Regions from separate parts of the Shewanella sp. 433 genome, predicted to be linked through region 2. Evidence: predicted binding sites of a transcription regulator. Region 2 holds the regulator's gene; each other region holds the start of a gene.

Region 1 (6,596 bases), 1.3 Mb from region 2:
TGTCGTCTTCATTAAGGCTTAACGCCAACTTGTATAGGGTTTCAGCGGCATCATCTAATCCTTTATAGCGATATAAAATCGCCAAGGTATTAAGTGCCGGGGTAAAGTCGGCGCGCAAACGCAAGCTCTGCTTACTGTATTGGTAAGCTAAATCATAATCTCCGGCCACTAAAGATTCGGCCGCGATATTGTTATAAAACATGGCCATCACAGTGATTTTGTCGATACGGATTTTGCCATAACTGCGCATGGTTCGTTCGGGTAAAAAGTCGACCTGTATCTCCTGACTGGCCACCAGCACGGTATCCTCGGTAGCTTGTGGCAATAAGCGTAAATTGATGTGGCCATTAATGAGATAAAACTGGCCTTGCTTGTCCCACACGGGTGGCACTGCTATCTGCTGAAATTCAACCGCCACGCTTAGGGCATCAGCCATGGCGGCGGTGAGCAACACCAGCGACATACAATTTCCCGCTCTGTCATCAAAGGTCTGCTGGGGAATGCGCGTTATATTATCTTGATAGCTAAAACCGCCTTGGCTGGCACTGATATAGTTGGCTAACCAACGATGGGGCATGATTGCAGTGCGTGAGGTTTGACTGCTTTGGTAGGCCTGCTGCAACACTTGAATGGTCTGGGGAGATAAGGCAAACAGCTGGGCTGGCAACACAGGCAAAGCAACAGGCTTAAATTGGCTGTCTAAAAAGTATTGCTCAATGTTATCAACCGAGCGAATTGTGGGGGTTGAGGCACATCCTTGCAGTAACATCATCATCGACGCAAGCCAAAGTAACTGTCGCATAAAACCCGTCTCAATCAGTACGCCATATCATTTAGCATAAGTGAGAGCATGCCCTTTTGCCGCGCCAAAGCGTTACAAAATATTAGTTTGGAGTAGGCTCTGGTGGATCAATCTCAATATAAAGCTCATCATTGGACTCGCCATCACGATAAGGCCGATAGAAATGGGCGCCGCAATGAAAGTAGCGATAAGGCGTTGGCACCAGTATGCAGTCCAGTGGCAAGGCGCGTAAAATCGTAAGCTGTTGCTGCATTCGCAGCGCCTCTCGCCATTGATGGTCTTGCAACACTTGGTCTCGCACCGCAAATGCATCGAAAGGCTCACTGGACTTACGCACGACGACTTCGCCAGCGTGACTAGCACTGATAGACACGTAGCCGATAGACAGCAGACTTAGGTAGAGGCCGTAGAGACTGACTCGCACAATGTTCATGGTGTTCCTCGCAATTAACTCGCCATGGCCATAGACAGTATGACGCAATAGACACCTAGAGTGTGTTCACATCATACAAAAAATCGGGGCCGTTGCACTACTGTAACGGCCCCCGTAAGCTCATCTTCTGTGCTGATGAAGATTAGTTAGCACTCTTGAGCGAGACAAACTCAGGATAGGCATCGATACCACAATCTGATGCATCCATACCATTGTACTCTTCCTCTTCAGTCACTCGGATCCCCATGGTCACTTTGAGTACGTACCAGACCACAAACGAGCTACTAAATACCCAAGCGAAAATCACTGCTGCCCCAAGTAACTGGCCTGTGATGGTCGCATCGGCATTCGATAGCGGCACCAAGAGTAAACCAAATAAGCCAGCCACACCGTGCACCGAGATTGCGCCCACGGGATCGTCTATCTTAATGCGATCAAACATCACAATAGAGAAGACCACTATGCCACCGGCAAACATACCGATAGCACCGGCTAATAGCAACGAAGGCGATAAGGGATCGGCGGTGATGGCAACTAGGCCGGCCAAGGCGCCGTTAAGGATCATGGTTAAATCGGCCTTACCCCACACCATCTTACACACGATGAGCGCAGCAACGGCACCGCTCGCGGCAGCCGAGTTGGTGTTTACAAAAATCTTGGCCACCGCCGAGGCGTTCTCCATGTCCGATACTAATAACTGTGAGCCGCCATTAAAACCAAACCAGCCCATCCACAACACAAACATACCTAAGGTTGCCATGGGTAAGTTAGATCCAGGGATTGGGTTAACCTGACCGTTAGGGCCATATTTACCTTTACGTGCACCGAGCAGTAACACCCCAGAAATAGCTGCCGTCGCGCCAGCCATATGCACAATACCGCTGCCAGCAAAGTCGACAAAGCCCGCTTCAGACAGGAAGCCACCGCCCCATGTCCAGTAACCTTCGATGGGATAGATAACCGCCGTCATCACCACAGAGAAGAGTAAAAAAGACCAAAGCTTCATCCGCTCAGCGACCGCCCCCGAGACGATAGACATGGCTGTCGCCACAAACACCACTTGGAAGAAGAAATCTGATTCTAAGGCATGGTCTGCATCGCCCGCTTGTACGCCAATGAGTCCACCTAACGAGGGCAGCCAGCCGCCTTCAGTGTTATCGACGTACATAATGTTGTAACCCACAATTAAGTACATGATGCAGGCTATAGAGTACAAACAGACGTTTTTGGTTAATATCTCGGTGGTATTTTTAGAGCGCACTAAACCCGCTTCTAGCATGGCAAAACCGGCCGCCATCCACATCACCAGAGCACCCGAAATCAGAAAGTAAAATGTGTCTAGTGCGAATCGCAACTCGGTCACAGTGGTACCTAATGCCTTTAGTTCTTCCATTGTCTTATCCCCTTACAGTGCTTCGTTATCGAGTTCGCCCGTACGAATACGGATAACCTGATCTAGATCTGTCACAAAAATTTTGCCGTCACCTATCTTGCCCGTTCGCGCTGCCGCCACGATAGATTCAATCAAGTGGTCTACATTTTCCGACTTAGTGGCGATATCGAGTCTAACCTTAGGTAAAAAATCGACTTGATATTCGGCGCCACGATAGAGTTCGGTATGGCCTTTTTGGCGCCCAAACCCTTTCACCTCGGTGACTGTCATGCCCTCTATCCCCATACCAGCGATAGCTTCTCGCACATCATCCAATTTAAAGGGTTTGATAATTGCACTGATTAGTTTCATTCCAGCCTCCGGCTCGTGATTGTAATGTGGTGATACAATAAACAATTCAAGCATCAGGCCAACAATAAAAATCACTTATAATCAGTAATTTAAACTTTACGGATTGATACAGCCTACCCGCTATCGCACCATTTTGGTGCGAGCACCCCACCAGTGCACAAAAAACAAGCGTTCAGGTATTCGACTTATGACCGATTGGTTATGGCGTTATCCTAGGTATGATAGAAAACCAACCATGGGAGGAGATGACTATGTTAGAACCACAGGAGTGTGTGTTATTGATTGTCGATGTGCAGGGCAAGCTTGCCCAGATGATGCATCAAGCCGATACCTTAGAGCACAAGCTGACCACCTTGATCAAAGCGGCAGAGCTGTTTGACATCCCCATTGTCTGGCTAGAGCAGCTACCCGAGAAACTCGGCAGCACGAGTCCAGCATTACAGGCCCTGCTGGCCCCGCACCACCAGCCAATCGTCAAAGCCCATTTTAGTGCTTGGTATACCGAGGCCTTTCGCCACGCAATGGAAGGCACCAAGCGCAAACAAGTGCTCATGGCGGGCATTGAAACCCATATCTGTGTCTATCAAACCTGTCGCAGTCTGCTCGATAATGGTTATCAGGTGAACGTTGTTGCCGATGCGGTATCGTCACGCAGTGCTGAAAATAAGCAGCTGGGCATTCAGATGATGACTCAGTATGGCGCGAAGGTGACCAACTGTGAGTCTTTACTGTTTGAACTGCAGCGCGAAGCCAGCGGCGAGCGCTTTAGGGCCCTACTAAAGATGATTAAATAGTTTGTACTCAAGGGACAGGCCTATCTTGGCAACGGACAGAATATGACAAAAAGCCCTGGTTAAATACCAGGGCTTTTTAGTGTGATGACTTAAAACAAACCGTTAGAGAAGCACTACTGGCTTACTGACGCAAAGGCTCACTCACGGCTTGGCTATATCACTTGCTTAGTACGTTGCTTCACGCTGCTTAGCTTCGGCGTCCCACTTAGGCAGTACGGTTTTCTTGAACTCTTCCTTGTCGGCGTTCATCTTTTTCATGTCCATACCGAGCGCCGCTTGGGCTTTGGCTTTAGTCGATACATCAGGGATCGCAATCGGCTGCTTAACCCCTTTCACCGCTAATAACTGTGCCAGTTTAATACGGGCATCGGCGGCTTTATCAACTGCGGTACCTAATACACGTAAGGCTTCATCCGGTGCATGAGCCGCCACCCCATGAGAGGCTGTGGCATAATCCCAGCGCCACTGTGAATGACGGATATCCATTAAGATAGGCTTCATTTCAGTCTCGCTAGCACCAGCGTCCCACGCCGCTTTGGCTTCAAAGTGAGCTCTAACCAACTGAGCTTCAGCACGCGCCTTTAAATCGGCCACTTTCACTTTACGTTCTTCGGTTAGGTTAACCATGAACTCTTTGCTTTGGCTATGACAGGTGCCACAGGTTTCTTCGAAGCGATCAAATGGATTACCCACTTTATGGTCGGTAAACTTACGGCCTTCGGCATTAGTAACCTTAGGCATGTGACAATCGGTACAGGTCACATTGTTTTTGCCGTGTACACCAAGCTGCCAAGTTTCATAACCTGGGTGCTGGGCTTTAAGCATAGGAGTTTTCGATAGGGCATGGGTCCAATCGGTAAAGTCCATACTGTCGTAGTAGACTTCCATCTGCTCAACTGTGGTGCCCATATCCCATGGGAACTTAACAAAGCCTTTGCGATCTTGTGTTTTTTCGAAGTAGTACTCTACGTGGCACTGACCACACACCATAGATTGCTTATCTTTTTTAGACGCTTTATCGAACGGGGTACCTAGGGTGTTCATGGCACGTTCGGCAAACGGACGAGACAGGCGTAACTTAGCCGAGCCTTTCTCATGACAATCGGAACAACCGATAGTATTGACTATCTCTGCACCACCTTTGTACCACTTACCGGCGAAATAGCCATCTTCGCCTTGCTCTTCAATCATACGAGGCACATCTGGGCTCTTACATGACCAACACGCCATCGGCATTGGACCATCTTCAGCAGACTTAGGCGCACCGGTACGTAAGGTATTACGCACATCGGTTACCGCATACATATGACCACGAGGTGCATTGTAATCTTTGGCAAAGCCATAACCCGCCCACAATACCACTAAACTGGGTACTTGTTCTAACATATCGACAACATCTTTGCTTTCAGCGGTCTCATGCCAGCTGTTATATTGCTTCGCAAATTTGTCTTTATACACTTCATTACGTGGCTCAGTTTTGTCACTGGCCATCACGCCACTTGTCATTAAGCTCGCTGCAACTAACGCGCTTAGTGCAAAGGTTTTTTTTGTTAAATTTTTCACCATCTCATCTCCGTATTATTCATAGTTATCTGCAATAACCACAATATCTCCATGGCCAAAGTTAGCCTTTAAGCTGATTTTTAAATATACCTCTTATGGGGTAACTGGGATGAATCTTGAGCTAGATCATAATGTAAATGTGTTGTATCTCACACTTTAGCTAATATGTTAACTTTTATACTGATGACTCATTAATAATACTCGCCTTACTAGTCATCCTCTTCTTCGATTTTAAGCGACGGTTCCCTGATGAAAAAAGGCAGTCTCACCGCCACTATTTTTGCACTTATGCTGACCTTTATTTTACTGTCGAGCGGCTTGGCCACCTTTGCTATTGCCAATTTAGCCTACAGCTTAGGCGATGCGCGGGCGATTAACGCCTCCGGCTCGCTACGAATGCAAAGCTATCGGCTGATGTTTTATGCTAACTCTGGCAGTGAAGATGCCGATGAGAAAGTGGCCGAGTTTGAAGCCACCCTCTATTCAGATGCGTTAAAACGCTCCCTAAGTTGGATAAGTCCTGCTGCCTTGGGTGAGCAATACCAACTGGTTATCCAAAAGTGGCAGGTGATGAAACGTTTTATCGAAACCGAAAATTCACGCCAATATGCCGCCGCACTCAGTGATTTTGTCGACACCATAGATTTGCTGGTACTGGAAACCGAAAAACACGCCGCCTTTAAATTACGCCTGCTGGCCGCAAGCCAAATTATCGGCTTAAGCCTGATGTTATTAATCGCATTTTTTGCGGTGCGTTTTACTCAACGTAAAGTGGTAAAGCCACTGCATCAATTAATGGAATCGGCTAACACCATCTCTAAAGGCGACTTTAATGTTGCAGTGCCGCAGAGTGAATATGTTGAACTTAATGCCCTGAGTAATGCACTGGCCAGCACAGCCAAAGAGTTATCTTCGCTCTATGCTAACCTCGAAAATCAGGTCAAACAAAAAACCTTAGCGCTCACTCGCGCTAACAATGAGTTGAAACTCTTGTACGACAATCTGGTCATGTTGCACTCAGGCACGCTGGAGGTAAGCACCCTTAAGCAGGCCTTAGATCAGCTCAAGGCCCATGAGCCAAATACCAACTTGCGATTAGTGATTGCCCAAGAGGGCGAAGCGCCGCTGTGTATCGAAGCCGATGGCGGGTGGTCACTGGCAGCACCAGAGACCACCCGCTTTGCCCTCAAGTTTGCCGATAACGAACTGGGCCATTTAGAAGTACGCAGCGATAGCGAGATTAATTACGCACTATTTGAC
Region 2 (6,596 bases):
CACCCGCCAGCGCAGGGTCGACATTGAGCTTTTTAAGCAGTAGCGGGATAGTGGCGCCAGCAAATCCAGCCACCGTCATGTTGATTAACATGGCGCCGCCAATTAAAGCGCCTAGGGCGACATCGTCTTTCCATAGCCAAACGGCAGCAAACACCAAAATAGACCAGAGCAGGCCATTAAGAAAGCCGATCGCTAACTCCTTGCCAACTAACCAACGTGAGTTACTTTGACCTATCTGTCCTAGTGCGATACCGCGGATCACTAAAGCTAAGGTTTGGTTACCAGCCACTCCGCCCATGCTGGGCACTATGGTCATTAATACCGCAATGGTAGCAAATTGTTCTATGGTGCCTTCAAACATATTGCTCACCGACGCCGCTAACAGTGCGGCAAATAGATTAATCGTCAGCCAGAGTGAGCGCCGAAAGGTACTCTTAAGGACCGGGCCGAAGGTGTCGGTCTCATCATCCATTCCGGCCATCCCCATCATCGAATGCTCAGCATCTTCACGGATCACATCGACAACGTCATCTATGGTGATCCGCCCAAGCAGTTTATTGGTTTTTTCATCGACCACAGGTGCCGATACCCAGTCGTGGCGTTCAAATAGCTGCGCGACTTCACTGTCGTGCATACCCACAGGGATCCCTTCGAGCTCTTGGTTCATGATGTCGCGCACCGATGCATTCGGATCGCAGGTGAGCAGATCGGCGATCGCTACGCCACCAAGCAGGCTGTCGTGCTTGTCAACCACATATAGGGTATCGGTGGCTTCTGGTAATTCACCACGAATACGCAGGTAACGCAGGATCACGTCGACATTCACATCTGGCCTTAGGGTCACCGTATCTGTGTTCATTAAGCTGCCGGCGGTGTCTTCTGGGTATGACAGAGCCTGTTCGACTCGCGCCCTATCTTGGCTGCGCATCGATTGCAGTACTTGATTGAATACGCTGTCTGGCAGGCTACGCAGTATGTAGGCCAGGTCGTCGGTATCCATATTTTCGGCCGCTTTTGCTACGCGCTCAGGGCTCATCTGGCTAATAAATTGATCTTTGAGCTCTTCACTGAGTTCATCGAGTATCTCACCCGTATGGGCTTGATCGATAAGTTGCCATAATACTTGCCGCGCACGCGGTGGAGAGGACTCTAAAATAAAGGCGATATCCGAGGCCGCCATGTCGTGCAGCATACTACGCACATGGACAAACATACCGCTGCTCAGGGCTTGCGTCAGCTGCTGTAAACGTTGATCTGTAGTTTCATTATCTAACACTTCGATCGGCATGACTTCCCCTTGGAAAAATGGCGCGGCGACATAGGTTATTGGCTAAGTAACCTGAACTCGGGATAATTATAGAATGAGATGAGCCGTTTAGGCTCGAGGTGGGGCGATTATACGGCTTCTTCGAATTTTGCGTCAATCAGTGCGCTAATGGCATCGAGTGCCGCTTGGGCATCTTGGCCTTCACTGGTGATGGTAATAGTTTTACCAAAGCCGGTTTCTAGCATTAATAGCCCAAGCACACTGGCGGCTGAAGCTTGCTTGTCACCTTGAATTAAGGTGACTTGGGCATCAAACTGAGCGGCCAATACCGCCAGTTTGGTGGCGGCTCGCGCATGCAACCCCAGCTTGTTGCAGATGGTTAATTGGCGTTCAAGCTTGTTCATGCTGAAGTTCTCTGTGGCGCGCCTGTACCTTATGTTTCCCTTTATTGAACAGCTTGGCCAGTTGATCGGTCACATACACCGAGCGATGTTGGCCGCCGGTACAACCAATGGCGATCGTTAAGTAGCTACGGTTATTGCGCTCAAGGTGTGGCAGCCACGTTTCGAATAGATTTTCTATCTGCCAAATAAACTTATTTACTAGCGGCTGCTGACTTAAAAACTGCTGCACTGGTTGGTCGAGACCCGTCAGCGGGCGTAACTCCGTTTCCCAGTGGGGATTGGGCAGAAAACGCACGTCAAACATAAAGTCTGCTTCACTTGGCATACCGTATTTAAAGCCAAATGACTCAAAGTTAATCACTAACTCCTTGTCTACTGTGCCTAGTAAGATCTCGCGTACCTTATCGCTTAAATCATAGATGTTAAGGGTAGAGGTGTCGATGTAGTGATCGACCATCTTAGAGATAGGCTCGAGCATTTTGCCTTCAAGTTGAATGGCTTCTTTGAGAGAGGCTTTTGAGCGTGACAGTGGATGTAACCTGCGGGTTTCACTGTAGCGTTTAAGTAACACATCGTCAGATGAGTTTAAGAAGAAACTCAGTATTTCGGTATCTTTAGGGAGATTAGCTAGCTGCTTCTCCAGCTGAATGTCCTCGCTGGGCATGTTGCGCACATCGACGCTTATGGCTACGAGTTCATTTCGACCTTTGAGCTGACTGAGCAGTGAGTCCATCATCTGTAGTGGCAGATTATCGACACAGTAATAACCCAGATCTTCCAGTACCCTAAGGACTACCGATTTTCCTGAGCCTGATCGCCCAGATACCATTACCAATTTCATTGGGTGATCACCTGATACAATTCTGCCTCGTCGTGGGTTTTTCTTAGCTGTTTGATGATGGCTTTATCACTTAATTTCTCTGCCATCGCGGCGAGGGTGCTAAGGTGCTGTTCGCATTGCTCTGAAGGAACCAATAATGCAAAGAGGATATCGACGGGCTGATTATCAATTGCATCGAATGCGATTGGCTCAGCACATTTAATCAATACGGCGACTGGCTTCTCAATATTCGTCAGCCGTCCGTGAGGGATCGCGATACCATTGCCTATACCTGTGCTGCCCATTTTCTCTCTCGCCAAAAGGCTTTCAAAAATCTCTTGAGAGGAAAGGGTGGGGTACTGGACAGCGGCCAAGTCGCTGATAAGTTCCAGTACCTTTTTCTTACTGCCCGGAGTGGCGCAGGTTGTGCACTCCGGCCGCAGGATGGTACTAAGTTCCATCGTTAATGCTTTATTAGCTTCTCTTTGTGTTTAATGACCTGACGATCTAATTTATCGATCAGGGAATCTATCGCGGCATACATGTCCGCGTGCTCTGATGTTGCAAATACTTCCCCACCACGGAGATGTAACTTTGCTTCAACTTTTTGCATCAATTTTTCGACATTTAATATCACATGGACATTATTGATCTGATCGAAATGCCGTTCAAGCTTTGTAAACTTTTCTTCAACATAGTTGCGCAGAGATTGGGTGATCTCGATGTGGTGCCCAGTCAGATTTATTTGCATAAAGTGATTCCTCCGGTTTCCAGTTGTTGATTATAAGCTTTTACGTTGATTTGACGGCGGTATCAACATCGCCTCACGATATTTTGCAATCGTGCGTCGAGCGACTTGGATACCTTGCTCTGCCAGCAGTTGTGCCATCTTACTGTCACTTAAGGGTTTCTTTTGATTTTCTGCGGCGACTAGCTTCTTAATAAAAGCGCGGATCGCAGTAGAAGAGCATTCACCACCATCGTCGGTCCCGACATGGCTGGAGAAAAAGTATTTCAGCTCAAAAATCCCTCTTGGCGTGTGCATATACTTTTGGGTAGTGACCCGCGAGATGGTCGATTCATGCATCTCGACCGCTTCGGCAATATCATTAAGCACCATAGGTTTCATCGCTTCTTCACCAAACTCGAAAAAACCTTGCTGGAAATCGACAATGCAGTTGGTGACCTTAAGCAAGGTATCGTTGCGGCTCTCTAAACTTTTTAGAAACCATTTAGCTTCTTGCAAGTGACCACGAATAAACTGGCCATCGGCTTGGTTTTTGGTGCTGCGTGCCATCGAGGCATAATGTTGGTTTACATTAATCTTAGGCATACTATCGGGATTAAGCTCGACCACCCAGCGACCTTTTTTCTTGCTAACTGTGACATCGGGGATCACGTATTCGTCGCGACTGGCAGTAATGGCCAGCCCCGGGCGCGGATTGAGGGTTTGAATTAGCGCTATGGCCTCACGCAGGTCATCCTCTTTCAGCTTGGTCTTACGCATCAATAGGCGAAAGTCTCGTCCGGCGATAAGATCTAAGTAATCACGGATCAAGAGTCTGGCGTTGTCGATATGCGGGGTGTCGGGGTTGTATTGGGCCAGTTGGATCATCAGGCATTCGCTGAGGTCTCTGGCACCAATCCCGATAGGATCGAAATGTTGTACCCGTTTTAATACCGCTTCAATTTCGTCGAGTTCGATTTCAGGATCGCCCATGGCTTCGAGAATATCGTCGCACGTTTGCGTCAAGTAGCCGCGCTCGTCTATGGCGTCAATGATGGCGGTGGCGATAGCAAGATCGTTGTCAGAAAAGGGCGTGAGGTTTTTTTGCCATTCGAGGTGTTCATACAAGCCTTCGCTGGTTTCCCCTTGAAAGGGCATGTCATCGTCGCGCATGGCACCAGAGCTGGAGTTGGGTGAGGCGGTATAGACCTCATCCCATGTGGTGTCGACGGGAAGCTCATCGGGCATAGAGTCTTGATTGAGTGCATCGGAGGTTTCTAAGCTTGAATTGTCTTCACTCGAGTCGACTTGCAGTTGCTCATTGTAATCGGTGTCGAAGTTGTCATTACGCTCTTGTTCTGAGTCGATATTGGCGCCTTCTTGCTCCTCGTCTAACTCGAGTAGAGGGTTAGACTCTAATGCTTGCTGGATCTCTTGCTGCAATTCCAATGACGAGAGTTGCAACAGACGAATGGCCTGTTGCAACTGGGGCGTCATGGTTAAATGCTGACCCATTTTGAGCTGAAGTGACGCTTTCATCGTACTGCTATTCCCTTGTTTCTAATTCTAAAGTGAGAAAGCTGCCTCTGGTATTAAACCGCTAAGGCGAATGATCTACTTAACAAGGTAAGAGCGGTTTAGCCTTTTACCTTGAGCGCTAATAACGTTAACTATAGCTTGAATTGTTCTCCTAAGTACACCGCTCGAACTTGTTGGTTATCTAAGATCTCATCGGGTGTTCCTTCGGCAATCAAATTACCGTGACTGACAATGTAGGCTTTTTCACACACATCCAATGTTTCACGTACGTTGTGGTCGGTGATCAGTACGCCAAGGCCACGATTTTTCAGTTGCTCAATAATCTTTTTGATGTCGATAACCGAAATGGGATCGACCCCGGCGAAGGGTTCATCAAGCAAAATAAACTTAGGATTGGCGGCTAATGCTCGGGCGATTTCGACGCGACGACGTTCGCCACCGGACAGTGCCATCCCCTGACTATCGCGGATGTGAGTAATATGAAACTCTTCTAGCAGGTGCTCCAACTCCTCTTCGCGCGCATCGTTACTGAGCTCGCGTCGGGTTTGTAATACCGCCATAATATTATCGCGTACCGATAATTTCCGAAAAATACTGGCTTCTTGCGGTAGATAGCCAATCCCTTTGCGGGCGCGCAAATGCATAGGATCTAAAGTGAGATCGTCATCGTCAATAAAAATACGTCCCTTGTCACTCTGGACTAGACCGACCACCATGTAAAAGGTGGTGGTTTTACCTGCGCCATTAGGCCCTAGCAAGCCGACGATTTGCCCTGTGCGTACGGTTAAGCTGACATCTTGTACCACGGCGCGGCTTTTGTAGCTTTTGGCTAAGTTAACCGCTTTTAGCGTCATCTCTGTCATTGCTTTTCCTGCTTGGGCTGTTCTTGGGGCTGACTTTTGCTGTTGTCTTGGTAACTTTCGGGTTGAATGATGGTGATAACGCGATCGCTACCCGTACTTTCGGCTATCAACTGTTGCTGCTCAATGTTGTAGCGAATTTGATTACCTGTGACTTGGCTACCTTCTTGTTCGAGGGTGGCATTACCAATTAGGGTTAGAGTGCGGGTCGACAGTTCATAGCGGATCTCATTGGCGCTGGCTGACGCTGGACGACCATTTTCCATCACCTGTGTATAAGTGGCTGGCTTACCCTTTGCCACTAAGATTTTGCCGCTACTATTTTCTTTGGTAAAGGCGCGTAATTCATCGGCTAAAATTTTAATGGAGCCTTGAGTCACCTCTACTGGGCCATTGAAGATAATCTGATTATTTTTAATATCAGCTTCTTGGCTTGCGGCTGAAATCTTAACCTCTTGCAGCAGGTCGGTTTCATTCGCCGCACTCTGCAGGCTAACCATGGTTAACAGGCCTGCAAGAATAAGATTATTTAGTTTCATATGTTCCTTCTACCTGGCTCGTCAGTCGTACTTTTTGTGCATTGAGGTCGGCATATAAGCCTTTTCCGGTAATCAAAAAATCGTTACCGGTGATCCGAATGGTTTGATCGGATGTCATGATCATGGTGTTGAGGTCCAATTCCATGTAGTTGGTTTCTATGGTTTGGATGGGCTCTTCAGGGCTAATGGCATCAATAATGACATTATTTTCCAAGATGACTTTGCCACTGTCTTTGTCTAATGTACCCCGAGCCGAGCGCAACCGCCACTGAGCATCGCCGTTATCGGGATAGACCAGATAAGTAGGCTGGGTAAAATAGGTCATATTACGCTCGGCATAGTGTTCCATATGGCTAGCCGAGACGCGGCTATTAAGTTTGCCTTGTTCGTCGTATTGCACGCTATTAATGTTGTTAATCACATAATCTGGACGATCGGAC
Region 3 (6,596 bases), 750 kb from region 2:
GATTAACCGAAGAATTTGAGATGGTGCGCTGTAATCCTGGCATCTATTATCAAAAGCGTGGTTAACCTTAATCACCTCAGTTAGCTAAAATGCCAGCAATAAGCTGGCATTTTTTATCGTTCTGGTTTTTTATTCATCACTCTCTGCTCGTTTACATCTTGCTTGGCATAACAATTGCTTTCTTGTTGGTATCTGTATGAGGAGGCAATTTTATGGCGATCAGTTTTGATAAAGCATTAGGTGTACATCAATTCACTTTGGGTGTGCGTTCAACGCGTGCGCAGGTGATCTCATCTAATATTGCCAATGCCGATACCCCTCATTATAAAGCTAAAGATCTCGATTTTGATAAGGCGCTGCAAGCGGCGCGTACTCGACAAGGCGGTTTAGCCATGAGCCGCAGTGACGAACGTCATTTCGATTTAGCGGCTTTAAGTCAGCAACATGTGAGTTATCGCGTGCCCAATCAGCCGGATACGGGTGATGGTAATACCGTCGATATTCAGCAAGAGCAATCTGAATTTATGCAAAACGCCTTAGAGTATCAGATGTCGTTAGGCTTTCTTGACAGTAAATTTGCTGGGCTGAAAAAAGCACTTAAAGGAAATTAATGATGAGCTTATTTAATATCTTTGATGTTTCAGGATCGGGTATGTCGGCGCAATCTATCCGCCTTAATACCACGGCAAGTAACATTGCCAATGCCGATTCGGTTTCCAGTAGCATCGACCAGACTTACCGTGCTCGGCATCCTGTATTTGAAGCGGAAATGGCCAAAGCGAGTCATCAGCAACAAACCTCACAGTCGGTCAAAGTGGCGGACATTGTTGAAAGTGATAAGCCGCTGCAGAAAGAATATTCTCCTGATCACCCGTTGGCCGATGCCGACGGCTTTATTTATAAACCCAATGTGAATGTGATGGAGGAGATGGCGAACATGATCTCTGCATCGCGTTCGTACCAAATGAACGTACAAGTTGCTGAAGCGGCCAAGTCTATGCTGCAACAGACTTTGCGAATCGGCAAATCTTAGGAGGTAATGAGTGAGCCTCATTAATCCGTTAAGCAGTCAGTCTCCCCTGAGCAGTGAACAGCAAAGTGGGCAGATCACACCGCAAGCAAACAGCAGAACCAGTGCCATCACCGAGTCTACGGGAAATCCGTTTCTAGATGGTATTCGCTTACCTGAGGAGTCATCGATTCCTGAGGCAAATAATCAGGAGCTGACACAAGACGATTTTTTCTCTTTATTGAGTCAACAGTTGTCGATGCAAGATCCATTTAAGCCGGTGGATAATGACCAAATGATCGCGCAGATGGCCTCATTTTCGACCGTCGATGGGATCAGCAAGCTTAATGAGGAGATTGTTAACCTTAATGCTGTGATGACCTCGAGTCAGGCACTACAAGCCTCAGGGCTCGTTGGGCAGAAAGTGCTTATCCCCTCTGATACCGGCCATATTTCTGCTGAAGATCCGCACTTAAAAGGGATCATCAGTACGCCAGAGGCTATCGATGACATTACCGTGCGCATCGAAGATGAAAAAGGTCAGCTCATCAAGACGTTTACCGTCGATGGCAGCGCAGGCGGCAATATTGATGTCAGCTGGGATGGGCTAGATAAAAATGGCGAGCCGGTGGCAAGTGGCAATTATTCGATTAAGGCATCTGGCAAAGTGGATGGTCAAAGTGAAGACCTCGCCGTATCAACCTACGCACATGTAACCAGCGTCTCATTAGGTACAGCCAGTACCGGCGCAATTTTAAACCTTAGGGGCATAGGGGGTATCAAGATTGGTGATGTACTCGCCGTCTCTGAAACCTAGATAAAGCTTACGTTAGGGCATAACGTCCACGACAACGAATAAAATTTTTAATGAGGTGATTTATGTCATTTAACATTGCATTGAGCGGTATCTCAGCAGCCCAAAAAGATCTTAATACCACGGCTAACAATATTGCCAACGTCAATACGGTTGGTTTTAAAGAGTCTCGCGCCGAATTTGCCGATGTGTATGCCAACTCGATTTTTGCTAACAGTAAAACCACAGTCGGTGGCGGTGTGACCACATCACAAGTGGCGCAGCAGTTCCACCAAGGCAGTATGCAGTTTACCAATAACGCGCTCGATATGGCGATTAATGGTGGTGGTTTTTTTGTGACCTCATCTGAATTGGGCTCGCAAGATATGTCTTATACCCGCGCGGGAGCGTTTAAAGTCGATGGTAATAACTATTTGGTTAATTCGTCAGGTAACTTCTTGCAGACATTTCCAGTCGATAAAGATGGCAATTCAACATCAGTGAGTTTAACCACGACTAAGCCAGTGCAAATTCCCGATACGGCAGGTCAACCACAAAAGACTAATGATGTGGGCATTCAGATGAACCTGAATGCCGCTGAAGATACGCTCGATCCAGCGAATTTCGATCCCACTAAGCCCGAGACCTTTAATAATTCGACATCTGTGACCATATATGACTCCTTAGGTGAGCCACAGATTTTAACCACTTACTTTGTTCGCCCGCCAGAAGCGGCGCACAATGGTGAGAGTAATTGGGTGGCGTTTTATGCCGTCGATGGTAAGCAGGTCGATATTGCAGGCCCAGTAGGGACTTATGGGCGAGATACCACTGGTGATGGTACTGCCGATGCGACAGGTAATGCCGAAAATGCCAGTGGTTGGAAAGGCTCTGTATTGTCTTTTAACGATACTGGCACCTATACCGGTAGCGACCCTGCCGTAGTACAGACCGAAGCGCTTGGTGTGGGCGGGGCTAATGTCTTAGGCCCGGGTACTGACGGCGCGCAAACCCTAACGCTTAACTTTAATAATCCGACGCAATATTCATCAGCTTTTGAGGTGACTGAGCTCAGCCAAGATGGCACCACTGTTGGCCGCTTAACCAATGTAGAAGTGGGTGTCGATGGCTTGATTAATGCCAGTTACAGTAACGGCTCTACGGTAGCCTTAGCCCGCGTGGCGTTGGCCCGTTTTTCTAATGAGCAAGGCTTAACGCAGGTGGGTAATACGTCGTGGAAGGCTAGTTTAGATTCAGGCCCAGCGTTAGCCGGTGAGGCTAATAGCGGTACCTTTGGTGGACTTCGCTCATCAGCATTAGAGCAATCCAACGTTGATTTGACCACCGAGCTGGTTGATTTGATCTCTGCGCAGCGTAACTTCCAGGCTAACTCGCGTACTTTAGAGGTCAATAATACGTTGCAACAAACGGTACTCCAGATCCGTTAATGCTTGACTTAAGTGTGTTGCCGCAACGGCAACACACTGCCGCTTTTCGTTGAACTCCTCCTCTTTTCGTATTATTTATCTTCGCATCCCATTGATCTTCCATTCTCATTGATTTTTGCTATTGGCACGATGCTTGCTTTGTACTGTGATACGACAGTTTTAGTTGAAACATTGACGGAGCAGCAAGTGGATAAATTACTTTATGTCGCCATGAGTGGCGCCAAGCAGAATATGAATTCGCTGGCGGTACGTGCGAACAACCTTGCTAATGCCAATACCGATGGTTTTAAGTCAGACTTAGAACAATCTCGCTCTATGCAAGCCTTTGGTGAAGGTTTGCCGACACGGGTGTTTTCGATGACAGAAAGCCCATCGGCTAACTTTGCCAGCGGACCGCTAAAAACCACAGGCCGCGATCTGGATATTGCCGTTAAAGGCGATGGTTGGATTGCCGTGCAGAGTGCCGACGGTGGCGAAGCCTATACCCGCTCAGGCAGCTTAAGCATAGATAACACCGGCTTGCTGCGAAACGACCGTGGTAATCCCATTATGGGGGATGCCGGTCCCATCGTATTACCTCTGCCTATCGAAAAAATAGAAATTGCCCAAGATGGCATTATTTCGGTGCGCCCTTTAGGGGCGACAGCGGAAGTGATTGAAGAGGTTGGCCGGATCAAGCTCGTTAACCCAGGTAACCAAAATTTAATGCGCGGAGAAGATGGCCTGTTCCGTCAAATCTCTGGCGAAATCGCACCTGCCAATGCGCAGGTGTTTGTAGAGAGTGGCGCCGTTGAGGGCAGCAATGTGAATGCTGTCGATGAAATGGTGTCGTTAATCGATTTGCAGCGTCAGTTTGAGATGCAGGTCAAGATGATGAAAACGGCCGAAGAGATGGATCAAGCCTCTTCGACATTAATGCGCATTAGTTAGGAGATAGATTATGCATCCCGCGTTATGGATCAGTAAAACAGGCTTAGATGCTCAGCAAACCGATATTTCGGTTATCTCTAACAACGTGGCTAATGCGAGCACCATTGGCTACAAGAAAAGCCGCGCCGTATTTGAAGACTTGCTTTATCAAACGGTTAACCAAGCTGGTGGCATCAGTGCCTCTAACACCAAATTGCCCAATGGCCTGAATATCGGTGCGGGTACCAAAGTGGTGGCGACGCAAAAGATGTTCACCCAAGGCAACATGTTAACCACGGATAACTCACTCGATTTAATGATTGAAGGCCCCGGCTTTTTTGAAGTGCAGATGCCAGATGGCACCGCGGCCTATACACGTAATGGCCAGTTCACCCTAGATGATACTGGTCAAATCGTTACCCCTGGCTCAGGTTATGTGTTGCAGCCAGCGATTACCATTCCTGATGACGCCACCAGTATCACAGTGTCGGCAGAAGGGGAGGTCTCGGTAAAAACTCCGGGGGCGGCCGAAAACCAAGTGGTGGGCCAGTTAGCCATGTCCGACTTTATTAACCCAAGTGGGTTAGATCCTATGGGGCAAAACCTCTACACCGAAACTGGCGCGAGCGGTGCACCGATTCAAGGAACGGCCTCTTTAGATGGCATGGGCGCGATTCGTCAAGGTGCATTGGAGACCTCTAACGTCAATGTAACCGAAGAGCTGGTTAACTTGATTGAGAGTCAGCGAATTTACGAGATGAACTCCAAAGTGATCTCAGCCGTCGATCAGATGTTGTCTTACGTTAACCAGAATTTGTAGAGGCTTAATATGACTAAGTATCTCATGCTGGTGGCAGCCATCGCCTTAGCGGGGTGTAGCTCGACTAGCAATAATAAGCCGATTGCTGATGACCCTTATTATGCGCCCGTTTACCCAGAAGCCCCGCCAACCAAGGTGGTGGCAACGGGATCTATGTATCAAGACAGTCAGGCATCGGGATTGTATTCCGATATCAAGGCGTTAAAAGTGGGCGACATCATCACGGTGATTTTGCAAGAGTCGACCCAAGCGTCCAAGAGCGCTAATAATGAGATTAAAAAAGGCTCAGATCTTAGTCTTGACCCCATTTATGCGGGTGGCGGCAATGTCACCATCAAAGGCGTACCTATCGATTTACGTTATAAAGACAGCTTTAACACCAAGCGAGAGTCAGACGCCGATCAGAGCAATAGCCTGTCAGGCAGTATCTCGGCCAATGTGATGCAGGTGCTCAATAATGGCAACCTAGTGATCCGCGGTGAGAAATGGATCACCATCAATAACGGCGATGAATTTGTGCGGGTGACCGGCATTGTACGTTCGCAAGATATTCGTCCCGACAACACCATTGACTCGCAACGCGTTGCTAATGCGCGCATTCAATACAGTGGGACAGGCACCTTTGCCGATGCACAAAAAGTGGGTTGGTTAGGGAAATTTTTCATGAGTGATTGGTGGCCTTTTTAGGAAGTAATATCATGAAAGTTAAAATTATTTTACTTTGTGCTCTGACCCTGTTTTCTTCAATAAGCTTTGCCCAGCGCATTAAAGACATTGCCAATGTGCAAGGGGTGAGAAATAACCAACTCATTGGTTATGGTCTCGTGGTGGGTTTGCCCGGTACCGGTGAAAAGACCCGTTATACCGAGCAGACATTTAAAACCATGCTGAAAAATTTCGGTATCAATCTACCGGATAACTTTCGACCCAAGATTAAAAACGTCGCGGTGGTTGCCGTGCACGCCAATATGCCGCCTTTTATTAAACCGGGGCAAACCTTAGATGTTACGGTATCGAGCTTAGGTGAAGCCAAAAGCCTGCGCGGCGGCACCTTAATACAAACCTTTCTAAAAGGGGTCGATGGTAATGTTTACGCCATCGCTCAAGGCAGTATGGTGGTCAGTGGCTTTAGTGCCGAAGGGCTCGATGGTTCAAAAGTCATCCAAAATACTCCTACCGTGGGTCGTATTCCCAACGGCGCGATTGTTGAGCGCACGGTAGCGACGCCATTTTCAACTGGCGATCACCTGACGTTTAACTTACGCCGCGCTGATTTCTCAACGGCTAAACGCTTAGCCGATGCTATTAATGGTTTGCTTGGCCCAGGTATGGCCCGAGCGCTTGATGCCGCTTCTGTGCAAGTGAGTGCACCGCGTGATGTATCGCAAAGGGTGTCATTTTTAGCCACGCTGGAAAATATCGACGTTGAGCCCGCATCTGAGTCGGCCAAGGTTATCGTTAATTCTCGTACTGGCACCATAGTTGTGGGAGCTGACGTGCGTTTGCTGCCAGCGGCAGTCACCCACGGTGGTTTGACGGTCACTATTGCTGAGGCGACCCAAGTGTCACAGCCCAACCCCTTAGCGGGTGGCGATACTGTGGTAACCAGTAACAGCA

What was found. The regulator sigma-54, encoded in region 2, starts transcription at its own class of promoters, with help from an activator protein. The targets are predictions, from matches to a motif close to GTTGGCACGNNNNTNGNNT.
Region 1: the regulator sigma-54 is predicted to act here: its motif matches at 3,024-3,042, upstream of AC5YB1_RS04920 (P-II family nitrogen regulator).
Region 3: the regulator sigma-54 is predicted to act here: its motif matches at 3,371-3,389, upstream of flgF (flagellar basal-body rod protein FlgF).

Annotation. Positions count from the first base shown of each region.
Region 1 covers NZ_CM181703.1:1,084,979-1,091,574, reverse strand. The annotation lists gene AC5YB1_RS04935 (tetratricopeptide repeat protein) at 1-802, opposite strand, end outside; gene AC5YB1_RS04930 (hypothetical protein) at 885-1,235, opposite strand; gene AC5YB1_RS04925 (ammonium transporter) at 1,378-2,628, opposite strand; gene AC5YB1_RS04920 (P-II family nitrogen regulator) at 2,641-2,979, opposite strand; gene AC5YB1_RS04915 (hydrolase) at 3,231-3,773, shown strand; gene nrfA (ammonia-forming nitrite reductase cytochrome c552 subunit) at 3,939-5,339, opposite strand; gene narQ (nitrate/nitrite two-component system sensor histidine kinase NarQ) at 5,586-6,596, shown strand, end outside.
Region 2 covers NZ_CM181703.1:3,893,617-3,900,212, reverse strand. The annotation lists gene mgtE (magnesium transporter) at 1-1,288, opposite strand, end outside; gene AC5YB1_RS17245 (HPr family phosphocarrier protein) at 1,396-1,671, opposite strand; gene rapZ (RNase adapter RapZ) at 1,658-2,512, opposite strand; gene ptsN (PTS IIA-like nitrogen regulatory protein PtsN) at 2,509-2,952, opposite strand; gene hpf (ribosome hibernation promoting factor) at 2,955-3,242, opposite strand; gene AC5YB1_RS17225 (RNA polymerase factor sigma-54) at 3,273-4,757, opposite strand; gene lptB (LPS export ABC transporter ATP-binding protein) at 4,889-5,620, opposite strand; gene lptA (lipopolysaccharide transport periplasmic protein LptA) at 5,617-6,156, opposite strand; gene lptC (LPS export ABC transporter periplasmic protein LptC) at 6,143-6,596, opposite strand, start outside.
Region 3 covers NZ_CM181703.1:3,147,719-3,154,314, reverse strand. The annotation lists gene AC5YB1_RS14005 (CheR family methyltransferase) at 1-65, shown strand, start outside; gene flgB (flagellar basal body rod protein FlgB) at 213-611, shown strand; gene flgC (flagellar basal body rod protein FlgC) at 614-1,033, shown strand; gene flgD (flagellar hook assembly protein FlgD) at 1,044-1,826, shown strand; gene flgE (flagellar hook protein FlgE) at 1,889-3,250, shown strand; gene flgF (flagellar basal-body rod protein FlgF) at 3,437-4,180, shown strand; gene flgG (flagellar basal-body rod protein FlgG) at 4,191-4,979, shown strand; gene flgH (flagellar basal body L-ring protein FlgH) at 4,989-5,666, shown strand; gene AC5YB1_RS13965 (flagellar basal body P-ring protein FlgI) at 5,678-6,596, shown strand, end outside.